DNA from 3 places in the Amorphus sp. 3PC139-8 genome. Region 1 is predicted to be linked to each of the others. Evidence: predicted binding sites of a transcription regulator. Region 1 holds the regulator's gene; each other region holds the start of a gene.
What was found. Region 1 encodes PhoB, which activates phosphate uptake and scavenging genes when phosphate is short. Its sites were predicted from a motif close to TGTCATNNANCTGTCAT; they were not measured.
Positions count from the first base shown of each region.

Region 1 (4,273 bases):
CTCGCGGGTGGTTTCGTAGAGCTTTTGCGGATCCTCGACGCCTTCGGACTTCAGGCCATCGAGATAGGAGTTGATCATCGGCTCGAGCTGCTGGCGCCACTGGTCGCGGGTGGCATCGTCGATGACGATGATCTCCTGGCCGCGATCGATCGCATCCTGTTTGCCCGCGGCATCCCACTTGTCCCACCACGGACCGATCTTGGACTGCCAGGCTTCGCCGGTGGTCTCGTCGATGATGGTGCGGACATTTTCCGGTAGGCCGTTATAGGTGTCCTGGTTCATCACGATATAGAACGCAGCGGCATAGACCCGGGCGTCGGTGTGGTACTTCAGGACTTCATTCAGCTTGATCGCGCCGACGAGATCCCAGGTGGTCGCCACGCCGTCGAGCGCGCCTTTTTGAAGCGCCTCGTAGATCTGTGAGGGCGGCATGCCGATCGCGCTGGCGCCTTCGAACTCCAGCATGGCGTTGACCGCCGGCCCCGGCGAGCGGATACGCAGCCCCTTGAGATCGGAGAGCTGCTTGATCGGCCGATCGACGGTGTGGAACAGCGCGCCGTGATGGGTCATCAGACCGAGCACCTTGAAGCCGTCATACTCCCCGCCGAGCTGACCGGTCTGGTAGAGTTCCCAAAGCGCGCGGCTACCGGCTTCCGCCCGCTCCACCACGAAGGGGAGCTCGATCACCGAGGTGTGGGGGAAACGGCCGCGCGGAATGCCGGCGAGCCCAAAACCTACGTCAACGACACCTGCGCGCACCTGGTCGGCCTGGCGGTCGAGACGGCCATAGGCACTGGAGACGTTGTGGATCTCAAAATCGACCTGGCCGTTCGACTTCTCGCGCAGCTCCTCCGCCCACGGGCGCAGCATGTCGACCTCGATGCCGTGGGTCGGGGGGAGATAGTGGCTGATGTCGAGCTTGATGGTTTCGGCAGCGCGCAGGATGGCAGGCGCCGCCAACAGGCCCGCCGTCGCCGCGGCGGTCCCCGCAAGGAACTTTCTGCGATTGGTCTTGAAGGTCATTGAGCTTCCTCCGAACGGTCTGTTGTACGCCCGCCACCGGTGGCCGGATGCCGGCCGGAGCCGATGTGTCCACCTCGAACGATAGTAACGGTCGCAACCTTCTATAGGGCGCACCAATGGTGGCCCGCCAGCATGAATTTAGCAAAATCCATCTCTCGCGACGCGCCGGCGCAGTTGATCACCCGCAACGGTCGGCTCCATTGATCCAGAGCAAGCAGCGCGCAGTCGGCCGGCTCGCGACCGCGTGATTTGGGCCGCGGAGAGGCTCATGGCCCGCCCGCGAGACGGACGGGAAGATCAACGGTCTGAGCGCAGCCAGCATGCGACCGCGCGCCGGCCGGTTGGCCCCTCGCGGAGACGTCGCGCAAAGCGCGACTGTCTTGAGCGAAACGAGCCATCGAAAAACCGCATCGCACTTATCGCGGGCTTTGCTCTCTCCTCTCGCAAAGCCGGACGGAAAACCGGTGCCCACTTTTCGCGGGCTTTGCTTTCTACCTTCGCAAAGCCGGACGGAAAACCGGTGCCCACTTTTCGCAGGCTTTGCTCTTAGACTTCCGTGAACTGGTCGTTGAAGGCGTAGCCCGCGCCCCGCACGGTGCGGATGGGATCGCGCACCTTGCCCCGATTGACCGCCTTGCGCAGGCGACCGATGTGAACGTCGACCGTGCGTTCATCCACGTAGACATCGTGGCCCCAGACCCCGTCCAGGAGCTGTTCGCGCGAAAACACCCGCCCCGGCGATTGCATGAGGAATTCCAGGAGCCGGAATTCGGTCGGACCGAGATGGATCTCCCGGCCGGAGCGGCGCACGCGATGGGTCGTGCGGTCGAGCTCGATGTCGCCGGCCGTCAGCAGGCTCGACACCACCGCAGGTTTGGTCCGCCGCAAGATGGCGCGGATGCGCGCCATCAGCTCCGGCACCGAAAACGGCTTCACCACATAGTCGTCGGCGCCGGTCGAAAGGCCGCGGATGCGCTCGGTCTCTTCGCCGCGGGCAGTGAGCATGATCACGGGGAGGTTTTCGGTCTGCGGCCGGTTGCGCAGGCGGCGGCAGAGCTCGATCCCCGACAAACCCGGCAGCATCCAATCCAGGACCAGAAGATCGGGCTGCGTTTCCCGCAACCGGATCTCCGCCTCGTCGCCCCGCGTGCAGGTGTCGACGCTGAAACCGTCGGCTTCGAGATTGTAGCGCAGGAGAAGCGCCAGCGGCTCCTCGTCTTCGACGATCAAGACCTTGGGCATGACCGATCGCCCCTTGATGTGGTCACCGTACCTGGTCGCTTCCGGCGGGTATGTAGCTAGACTCATCGTGCTTCGGCCGATCTTCCTGGAGCTGCTGACCCGTGATCATGAAATGAATATTTTCGGCGATATTCGTCGCATGATCACCAATGCGCTCGATATTCTTGGCGCAGAAGAGGAGATGCGTACAGAACGTGATGTTCCGCGGGTCTTCCATCATGTAAGTCAACAGTTCGCGGAACAGCGACGTGTACATGGAGTCGATCTCGTCGTCGCGATTGCGCACGGCATGGGCCGCGTCGAGATCCTGCGACGTGTAAGCGTCCAGCACCGCCTTAAGCTGCTCCAGCGTGATTTCGGAGATATGCTCCACGCCGAACGCTAGCCGCTTGCTGTGGAACTGCCCGTCGATCGCGATCACGCGCTTGGCGATATTCTTGGCGAGATCGCCCACCCGCTCCAGATCGGCCGACACCCGCATCGCCGCGATGATTTCGCGCAGATCCTTGGCAACCGGCTGCCGGCGCGCGATCACGCTGATCGCCCGCTCCTCGAGCTGACGCTGCATCTCGTCCAGGCGATGATCCTGGTAGATGACGTTCTGAGCCCTCGCGATGTCGATTCGCGTCAGCGCGGTCACCGCTTCGGAGACCAGCCCTTCGGCCAGACCGCCCATCTCCGCGATCCGGCTCACCAGATCGCGCAGTTCGTCGTCATATGCGCCCGTTATGTGTTCGTTGGCCATGTCCGCCCGAATCTACGCTCGCTAGAAATCCATGTCGGCCCGATGCGAGCCTGCCGCGTTATCGGACCGTATGAAAGCGTTTCCCGGCGAAGTGAAAACCGGTTCGCCGACCGGAAACGCGTCAAACAATGAGTGAGAGCCAGTCTACGCTTCCGTGAACAGCGGAAAGCGGAAAAGGCTCCAGCGTCCCGTCTTGACCGGTCAATGATACGAGGCGGCGCTTTCGCCGACAACGCGACCGAACCGGGCGCTCACCGTAATCCGAAGACCGAACCGAGCAGAAGTCCGGTTCGGCCAAACGCCGTTTCGATCAGCCGAAGCGGCCGGTGATGTAATCCTGGGTCCGCTTTTCCTTCGGGCTGGTGAACAGCACGTTCGTCGGCCCTTCCTCGACCAGAAGGCCGAGATGGAAAAAGGCGGTCCGCTGGGACACGCGGGCGGCCTGCTGCATGGAGTGGGTCACGATCACGATCGTGTAGTTCTCGCGCAACTCGTCGATCAGCTCCTCGACCTTCGCCGTGGCGATCGGGTCGAGCGCCGAGCAGGGCTCGTCCATCAGGATGACTTCAGGGCTCACCGCCACGGCCCGCGCGATACACAGGCGCTGCTGCTGACCGCCGGACAGGCCCGTGCCGGGCTCCTGAAGCCGGTCCTTCACCTCGTTCCAGAGGCCGGCCTTCTGCAGGCTCTGCTCGACGATCTCATCGAGATCCGCCTTGGCCTTGGCGAGGCCGTGGATCTTCGGCCCGTAGGCGATATTTTCCCAGATCGACTTCGGAAACGGGTTCGGCTTCTGGAACACCATCCCCACCCGGGCGCGCAGGAGCACGACGTCGCGCGAATGGTCGTTGAGATCATCGCCCTCCATCATCAGGTTGCCCGTCACCCGGCAGCCGTCGATGGTGTCGTTCATCCGGTTGAAGCACCGAAGGAAGGTCGACTTGCCGCAGCCCGACGGCCCGATAAACGCCGTCACCGCGCGCTCTGGAATGTTGATGGAGACGTTGAACAAAGCCTGTTTCTCGCCATAGAAGACGGAAACGTCCTTCGCTTCGATCTTGACCGGCTTCGGCTCCTCGTCCGGGGTCCGCACCGTTTCGAAGCTCTCGCGAACGGCCTCTGCCACTGCTGCGCTCATTGGATATCTCCTTTAGGATGACCGGTGTCGTCGCTGTGCGGTTCGCCGGATCTACCAGCGACGCTCGAACCGGTGGCGCAGATAGATCGCCAAAGCATTCAGACAAATCATCATGCCCAACAGCA
Region 1 is NZ_JABJVY010000027.1:28,154-32,426, forward strand. It holds gene HNS03_RS20780 (TRAP transporter substrate-binding protein) at 1-1,023, opposite strand, end outside; gene phoB (phosphate regulon transcriptional regulator PhoB) at 1,570-2,265, opposite strand; gene phoU (phosphate signaling complex protein PhoU) at 2,288-3,010, opposite strand; gene pstB (phosphate ABC transporter ATP-binding protein PstB) at 3,321-4,148, opposite strand; gene pstA (phosphate ABC transporter permease PstA) at 4,200-4,273, opposite strand, start outside.

Region 2 (4,273 bases), on a different contig from region 1:
CACATTGAAGGGCACGACGTCGACCACGCGTTTGGAATAGATGGCGAGAATGTCGTCCGGCCACTCCGCCTCGGTTTCGCAGAACGGGCAGACCGCCATTGGCCGCGCGGTCAACACAAAGAAGGTCGATTCCGCCTTGAGCGGCGGTGCCATGAAGCCGCGCACGCTGACGCGGTCCCCGGCGATTGAGTTGGCGAGGTCGGAGAAGGAAAGGTCCTTGTTGTAGAGCTCGCGGATGCGCAGGAGATTGTCCGCCGCGGCGGGCCGAACCAGGGCTGCGGCCAGACCTGCCGTTCCCAACAAAAATGCGCGCCGATCCATCACTTCGCCTCCAAACTGGGCCGCCAGTTCCCGCAACCGGTAGCGGATCCCCATGACAAATGAGCGAAAGGCCCGCGCAGGGCGGGCCTTTGCTAGCTGTGACAAAGCGTCCGTAGAAAAGCGGACTGCTTACTGGGCGGTCTGCGGGTTCACCGCGTAGTTCATCACGTGGAAGATGTAGTTCTGCTCGATCATGCCATCGAACAGGTGCGCCCACGGCCCCTTGGCGAACACGGCGACGTCTTCACCGGAGTGGGTTTCCGACGACATCGGGATCAGCGCCTGCTGAACGTAGTCCTTGTCGGTCGCCGCTTCCTGGGTCAGGTCCGGACGCGAACCCGAATAGTCGTTGCCGTTCTCCTTCAGGACGGAGCCGACGCCGTTGAGGTAGCCCACCACGGTGTAAGGCTTACCGTCGGCGGCGACTTCCGGCTCGTTGGTGTGCTCGATCTTGTCCTTAGAAACACCCATGCAAAGGCCGTTGATCGGCGAGCCGCGACCGCAATAGCCGTTGAAGGCAATCGCATGCTCGTGGTCGGCCGTAACGATGATCAGCGTGTCGCCGTCGTCGGTCAGCTCGTCGGCAGCGGCCACCGCGTTGGCGAATTCGACGCCGTCAGTCAGCGCGCGGAAGACGTTGCCGTCATGGTTGGCGTGGTCGACGCGGCCGGACTCGATCTCCAGATAGTAGCCGTTCTCGTTCTTGGAGAGATACTCGATCGCCGCCTTGGTCATGTCAGTCAGAGACGGCTCGTCGCTGTCGGCGCGATCGGTCTCATACTTCATGTGGCTATCTTCGAGCAGCGCGAGAACCGGGGTCTGGCCGTCGAGGTTCAGGCCGTTCACCGTCTCGGTGTTCCAGGCGTACTGGAAACCGGCATCCTTCGCCGCCTGGATTAGATCCCGGCCGTCGGGGCGGCGCCCCTTGGTGTTTTCATCACCGACCGCGTCCTTCGGGAGGAAGTAACGGCGACCGCCACCCATGGCGAAGTCGACGGTGCCGGCCTGCATCGCCTCGAAAAGCTGAGCGGCGATGTCCATGCAGCCTTCCGGCGCCTCGCCTTCCCAGTCGCGGTTGGCCGTCTTGGCATAGACGGCAGCCGGGGTCGCATGGGTGATGCGAGCGGTCGTGACAACGCCGACCGACTTGCCCTGCCCGCTGACGAGTTCGGAGAAGGTGGTGAGCTTGTTGCCCTCTTCGGACGCGCACTCTTCGTGGATCGCGTTCTCGCCGAGGTTGATCGTGTTGAAGCGCTGCTTGACGCCGGTGTTCATCGAGCCGGCGGTCGGCGCGGAGTCCGGCGTCTGGGCGTTGATGTTGTAGGTCTTCACCAGCGCGACGCTCGGGAAGGCTTCGTAGGGCAGAACGTTCTCTTCGCCGAGCATACCCTTCTGCTGGCCGTCATAGAGGCGAACGGCGTAGTTGGTGCCGATGCCGTTGCCGTCGGCGATGAACAGGATCACGTTCTTCGCCGCGTTGGTGTTCGGCTGGCGCGCCAGCATGTCCTGAATGTGTGCCTGGCCATCGCTGTACCACTGGCTGGAAGCCTGCGGAACGTCCTGGGCCAGTGCCGGCGCGGCCACAAGGCCAAGCGCGACAGTCGTCATCAGTGCGGTACGAAGCATGGGGGGAGCCTCCTCGGCGTAGGGAACCTGCGACGGCCACGTACACGGCATCTGTGACACTTGCGCTGAGGTTCCGTGACACTCCGATGAAGGATCGGGCGCGGAAAAGTAAGGGGAGCGGTTTGCCGTGCTTTCCGGAAGACGCACGGGCTCGATCGCCTCATATTTCCGCATATGGATATTATAACATTACGCGACCTTTGCGTGGTTCGATTGGTTCGAAAAAGTGGTGGTCGCCGACTTTACGGAATAGACGCTGTTCGCCGGTCAGCCGAAACGCCCTTCTCCATGCTCCAGCAAGATCGGAACGATGATGTCCTCCTCGTCGGTGAGGTGACGGTCGAGAAAACCCTCGAACGTTCCGATCCCTTCCGCGAAAGCCGCCGCGCGCCCGGCCGCGATATCGACCGGTTCGGTTTGCAGCGTCTGGAGAAGGACATTGGCCTCGTCGACGAATCGCCCCAGGTGCGCGTCGAGTGACTTGTGATCGCCGTCCAGCAGCGTGAAACCGGCTTCCAGGCGCGGTTCGGCCGCCGCCAGCAGCGGAAAATAGTGCATATCTTCCAGGTGATGGTGCTCGTGAAGTTGCGAGACGAAAAAGCTGCCATAGCGCGCCAGCTTGTGGACATAATCGGATGCCGCCCCGCGCCGATCGGCGACCTCTTCGCCCCCGCCGCGAAGCTCGGCGAGAATCTGGCGAAACATCAAATGCCGCTCGAGTCAGAAGGCCGTTAGGCCGCCGACGGGCGTCCGCTCCGTCCAAAGTGCCCGCGGGTGCGCGTCCAGCAAGACGCTGAGCGCATCGGGAAGACCGGTCCGGATTTCCAAATCGTCGCTGGCCATTCTTCCCTCGTTGCGTCCATTCACTGGCGATGTTGCGGCGCGGCTTGCGATGTCCGTCGATGGATGCCAAAGCTCAAGCGAGACTGTTAAGGGCTGGCGATCAAGCGCCGAAACAGAAACAATAAAATGGAGGCACACCCGATGATGGCGCTCCCCTTTTTCGGCGTGGTCGTTGCCTGCCTTTTGGCCTGGCGCAATCTTCGCTGGCCGGCGCTTTGGATTGTCCTGGCGACAATCGTCTTGACTGTCTACCTGTTCCGTTATCACGCCTCTTCGGCGATCAACATCAGCCTTTGAGGGACACGCGATGACCGCAAGCCTCGCCCGTCCTCTCAACGCCATCGGCCTGCTCGCGATCACCTGCGTGCTGATTGCCGCGTTTGTCGAACAGATCCTCTACGGCGAACTGCCCTGCCCGCTCTGCCTGTTGCAGCGGGTTGGTTTCGTGATCGTCGGCGCCGGCCTTGCCATGAACCTTCTATGCGGCCTGCGGCCGGGCCATTACGGCATCATGCTGCTTGGCGCGGTGATCGGCGGTGCGATCGCACTGCGCCAGGTCGCGCTCCATATCGTGCCCGGAACCGGTGCGGACGGCGATCCTGTGCTGGGTCTGCACCTTTACACCTGGGCGTTCGTGGTGTTCGGCTTGGTGGTGATCGGTGTCGGTCTAATGCTCTTGCTCGACGGCCAATTTTCGTCGAGCGGCCGCGCCCATGGACAGCTCGCCCGGATCGCCGTCATCCTGTTTGTCGTCGTTGCATTGGCAAACGGTCTCTCCACCGTGCTGGAGTGCGGCAGCGGCTACTGTCCCGACAATCCCACCAGCTATCAGCTCCTCGACGAATTGACGGGAAACTGAACGTAACGCAGGCAATCGGCTGGCCCTACGCACCTGAAATCTAACAATAGAGTGACCCGGCGCACCGCACGTGTGGCTTGCGCAGCGTGCCGCTTTTGGCGAAGACTTATCGCATTGCGAAGACAATCGCGTGCGCTCGTTCCCATTTCGATATCGACCCATTTTTCGATATCGACCCATTGAGCGGGCAGCGCGGGCAAGGGCCTGTCGAAAAGGGGTGACGGCCCCGGCCGGCGAGCACCGGTCGGGCCGAGATTCGTGCGTCCGTTCTCGATTTTGGTTGTCGACGCCTCCTGGCAAGCTGGCGGATCCGGATGGGACTGATACGACAACTGGTGATCGTTCTCGTCCTGGCCGGTCTCGCCTGGGGCGGCTACGAGCTCTATCAGCGCTACGGCGCCCCTGCCGAACAAGGCGGATCGGCTCAGCGCAGCGCACCGCGATCGGTCAACGTCCAGGTCGCCACCGCGGAGACCGTAACCCTGCAGCGCCAGGTCGAGGCGGTGGGAACCACGCGGGCGAAACAATCGGTCGACATCGTCCCCTCCGCCGAAGGGCGGATCACGGCGCTCGAAGTCGAGCCCGGTCAGGAAGTCGCTGCCGGCGATGTGATCGCACGCCTGG
Region 2 is NZ_JABJVY010000015.1:78,566-82,838, reverse strand. It holds gene HNS03_RS15005 (hypothetical protein) at 1-321, opposite strand, end outside; gene HNS03_RS15000 (alkaline phosphatase) at 451-1,947, opposite strand; gene HNS03_RS14995 (hemerythrin domain-containing protein) at 2,215-2,652, opposite strand; gene HNS03_RS14990 (hypothetical protein) at 2,668-2,790, opposite strand; gene HNS03_RS14985 (DUF5993 family protein) at 2,932-3,087, shown strand; gene HNS03_RS14980 (disulfide bond formation protein B) at 3,098-3,649, shown strand; gene HNS03_RS14975 (efflux RND transporter periplasmic adaptor subunit) at 3,964-4,273, shown strand, end outside.
Region 2: the regulator PhoB is predicted to act here: its motif matches at 2,023-2,039, upstream of HNS03_RS15000 (alkaline phosphatase).

Region 3 (4,273 bases), on a different contig from region 1:
CAACAGCCCCTATTACGGCTTCGCCACCCGCGCCGACCTGTTCTTCGCCCTGCGCGCCGACTATCCCAATCTGGTCGGGTTCAAGGAGTTCGGCGGGGCGGCGGACCTGAGCTACGCGGCCGAGACCATCACCTCGGGCGACGACGACCTGACGCTGATGGTCGGGGTCGACACCCAGGTCTACCACGGCTTCGTCAAGTGCGGGGCAGGGGGTGCCATTACCGGCATCGGCAACGCGCTGCCCAAGGAGGTTCTGCACCTTGTCTCGTTGTGCGAGCAAGCGGCGGCCGGCAACATGGTGGCGCGGGCTAAGGCGCGCGAGCTGGAAGAGGCGTTGTTGGTGCTGTCGACCTTCGACGAGGGCCCCGATCTGGTGCTGTTCTACAAGCATCTGATGGTGCTGACCGGCAACGAGGAATACCGGCTGCATTTCAACGAGACCGATGCGCTGTCCGAGACGCAGCGGGCCTTCGCCGAAGCGCAGTTCAAGCTGTTCCGGACCTGGTATGATGCCTGGGTCTCTTAGAACCGTTCAGCCTTTCACAGAATCGCAGAACGGTTCTAACTCCTTATTTCAACGCGTTTCCGGACGGCCAACCCGTTTCCGCTTCGCCGAGACCCGCTCTTGAGTATTTCCCGTTCAGAAGGAAGCGGTTTGAACGAAAAGAAGGTGCGTTTGGACGGCGACGCCGTCGGTCGCTAGCGCGAAAAAGGCGTCAGGACGTGCGGTCTGCAGTCGAGCATTTTTTGATTTCGCTCCGGGCGGGCTGTTAGCCGCGCGGCGGAGCCGATGCCTTCTCGCCCGGCTGGTCGGCGCCCGGTCGCGCGCTGTCGGCAATGGCCGTAGACCGGCAGTCGGCGGCCGTTTCGCACAACCATGTGGCGACCTTGCGCGCCGCGGCGGCGTTGCCCTCTGGGTTGACGCCAACCGTATAGGTCGCCCCCGGGACACGGATCTCAGGCCACGGTTCGATCAGATGGCCGGCGCGGACCAGTTCCTCCACAAGGAATAGCGGCGCGACTAGTGCGCCGATGCCCGAAAGGGCCGCCTCCAGAGCGATGTAGAAGTGCGGGAAGCGGATCGCCTCGGGCGCCGTTGGCGCTCCTGTCGCCCGTGCGAACCAGCGCTTCAACTCGCCGGCGCGCGTGTCGGCGGCGACCAGCGGCAGTGCCGACGGGCTGGATGCCCCAGATAGTGCCGGGGCCGTCAGCAGACCGAGCTCCTCCACGAACAGGGGCTGCGGATCGAAACGGGCAGCGAGCGCCGGGCCGCGCCGAATCATCACGTCGAAGGGGATCGCGTCCCAGTCTTCCGTCGTATGGGTCGGCCGTACGGCGACGCGGACGCCCGGCCCGGAGGCCTGAAAGGACGGCAGCCGGGGAATGAGCCAGCGCATCGCGAAGGTCGCAGGCGCGACGACGGCTAGTTCGCTTTCCTGTTCCGCCGCTTCGATGTCGTCGAGGGCGGCCGCCAGGAGCTGACGGGCCTCTCCCATCGCCGTTGCCAATCGCTCGCCTGCGGCATTGGCGATCATGCCGCGCCGTTTTTCCGCAAAGAGCGGTCGCTCGAGCCACTGCTCCAGTTGCGTGATCTGCTTGCTCACAGCCCCGTGCGTGACGGATAGGTCCTCCGCGGCAGCAGAAATACTTCCCGTTCGTACTGCGCTTTCCAGTGCAAGAAGCGCTTTAAGTGGCGGTAGTCGTCGTTTTGTCATGTGAATACCGTTCACATCGCGCCGAATTTATTTCGATTGAGCATCAGATCCAGAAAAGGATAATGAAAATACTCAGATAAGCGGCCTCTATGCCTGAATTGAGTGAGCATACAGGACGCCCATGGCGCTTTGATAACAGGGAGTGAGAATGTCCGTCGCACAGCACCGACCGATCATCGACGAGGCGTGGAACGTCGAGGTCAACGGCCGCAGCTATCGGTGGCCGCGGCGCCCGGTCGTGGTGATCTGCTACGACGGGTGCGACCCCGCCTACGTGGAAGCCGCCTGCCGCGATGGCATCGTGCCGAACCTCGCACGGATGCGGGCGGACGGCTTCGATGGCGTGGCGTTGGCGGCGATGCCGACCTTCACCAACCCCAACAACGTCTCGATCGTTTGCGGTGCGCCGCCGAGCGTGCACGGCATCTCCGGCAACTACTTTCTCGACGTCGAGAGCGGAGAGGCCGTGATGATGCTGGACGACGCCGGCATGATCGCCCGGACGATCCTCTCCGGCTTCTCGCGCGGCGGTGCCGAGGTCGCGACCGTGACTGCCAAGGACAAGCTCCTGAAGGCGCTGGCCAAGGACTTGGACGGCGTCGCCTTCTCCGCGGAGAAGGCCGACAAGGCCACCCTGGCGGCGAACGGGATCGAGGATGCCACCCGGCTCGTCGGCCGGCCGACGCCGGGCCAGTACCAGCCGGACCTGTCGCTGTTCGTTCTCGATGCCGGGGTCCGGCTCCTGGAGGAGCACGCGCCCGACTTGGTCTATTTGTCGCTGTCGGACCTGGTGCAGCACAGCCATGCGCCCGGCACGCCGGAGGCGAATGCCTTCATGGCCGAGGTCGACGCCCGCGTCGGCCGCCTCATTGCGCTCGGCGCGACCGTCGGCATCGTCGCAGACCACGGCATGACCGACATGGCGCTGGAGGACGGCAGTCCCAACGTCGTCTACCTCGGTGATGCGCTCGACGCTCGCTTCGGCGTCGGGCGGACCCGTGTCATCTGCCCGATCACGGACCCGTTCGTGCGCCATCACGGTGCGCTCGGCGGCTTCGTTCGGGTGCATGTCCTCGATCCCGAGCTCGAAGCCGGCGAGGTGCTCGCCGAAGTCGCTGCGACTGACGGCGTCGATCTGGCGCTTGTCAGGGACGAGGCCTGCGCCCGCTTCGAGCTGCCGGCCGACCGGGAGGCCGACATCGTCGTGGTGGCCGAGGCCGGCGTGGCGATCGGTGCCCGCGCCGCCGACCACGACCTGTCGCAGCTCGCCGGCACGCGGCTGCGCTCCCACGGCGGGCTCGCCGAGCAGCGCGTGCCCTTCATCCTATCGCGGCCGCTGAATGCCGCCTACCGGGCGCGCGCAGAGGACACGCTACGCAACTTCGACATCTTCGACTTCGCCATCAACGGAACGGACTGACACCATGTCCCGTGTGATCGCGATCATGCTCGACGGGTTGCGCCGGGACTTCGTGCGACCCGAATTCACCCCGAACCTCGCCCGGTTCGCCGAACGTGCGGCGGTGTTCGAGGCCCACCGCTCTGTCTTTCCTTCCGCTACCCGCGTCGTCTCCGCTGCCTTCGCCACTGGCTGTCATCCGGCACGCAACGGACTCCACGGCAACTCCATGGCGCTCATGGAAGACAGCGGCCTCGTCGTGCACGATGCCGGCAAGCCGGACTTCCTGCAGCACAAGCGGGCAGTTACCGGGCGGACCCTCGCAACGCCGACGATGGCGGAGCGCCTGGCCCCGCGTGGCGGCGCCGTCGTCTTCAACAACGTCTCGCCCGGCGCCGCCTATGCCCACGATCCAGACGGTCACGGCCGCGTCTATCACCGCGCCGGTTCGTTCGGACCCGGCCGCGTCCCCGTCGCCGAGTCCGACCGGCTGGACATCAGCCTCGGCATCGAAGGCGACCGGGAGATGACCCGGCGGTTTCTCGACGAAGCCGTGGCGCGCGATCCGGCGCTGTCGGTGCTCTGGCTGTCGGAACCGGACACGTCGCAGCATGCCTCGCCCCTCGGCTCGCCCGAGCATCTGGATACCCTGAATGAGGCGGATGCCCTCGCCGGAGCTGTCATCGACGCGGTGACCATGCGCGTTGCGGACGGCGAGGACATCCTGCTCTCCGTCGGTTCCGACCACGGCCACCAGACGGTGACGGAGACCGTCGACCTTGAGGCTTGTCTCGTTGCCGCCGGGCTGAAGGAGAGCCTCGGCTCCGACGACGTTGTTGTCGCGGCGAACGGAACGGCGGCGCTGATCTATGTCGCGCCCGACCACGCGGACCAGATCGATGCCCTCGCCGCGCACCTGCGCGGACAATCCTGGGCCGGCGAGGTGATCTCGGGCGCGGATCTGGCCGCCATCGGCCAACACCCCACGGAGGGGCCCGCGATCGCGGTTTCCATGGCGGCGAGCGATGCGAAAAACGACTATGGCGTGCCTGGGCTCTCCGCCGCCGTGAAGCCTGCCGCCGGCAAGGCGGACCGCGCTGGATGCGGTCAGCACGGCGGCCTCGGGCGCCATGAGCAATCGCCGGTGCTGATGCTGGCC
Region 3 is NZ_JABJVY010000002.1:267,372-271,644, forward strand. It holds gene HNS03_RS03615 (dihydrodipicolinate synthase family protein) at 1-526, shown strand, start outside; gene HNS03_RS03620 (LysR substrate-binding domain-containing protein) at 771-1,715, opposite strand; gene phnA (phosphonoacetate hydrolase) at 1,864-3,135, shown strand; gene HNS03_RS03630 (alkaline phosphatase family protein) at 3,140-4,273, shown strand, end outside.
Region 3: the regulator PhoB is predicted to act here: its motif matches at 1,837-1,853, upstream of phnA (phosphonoacetate hydrolase).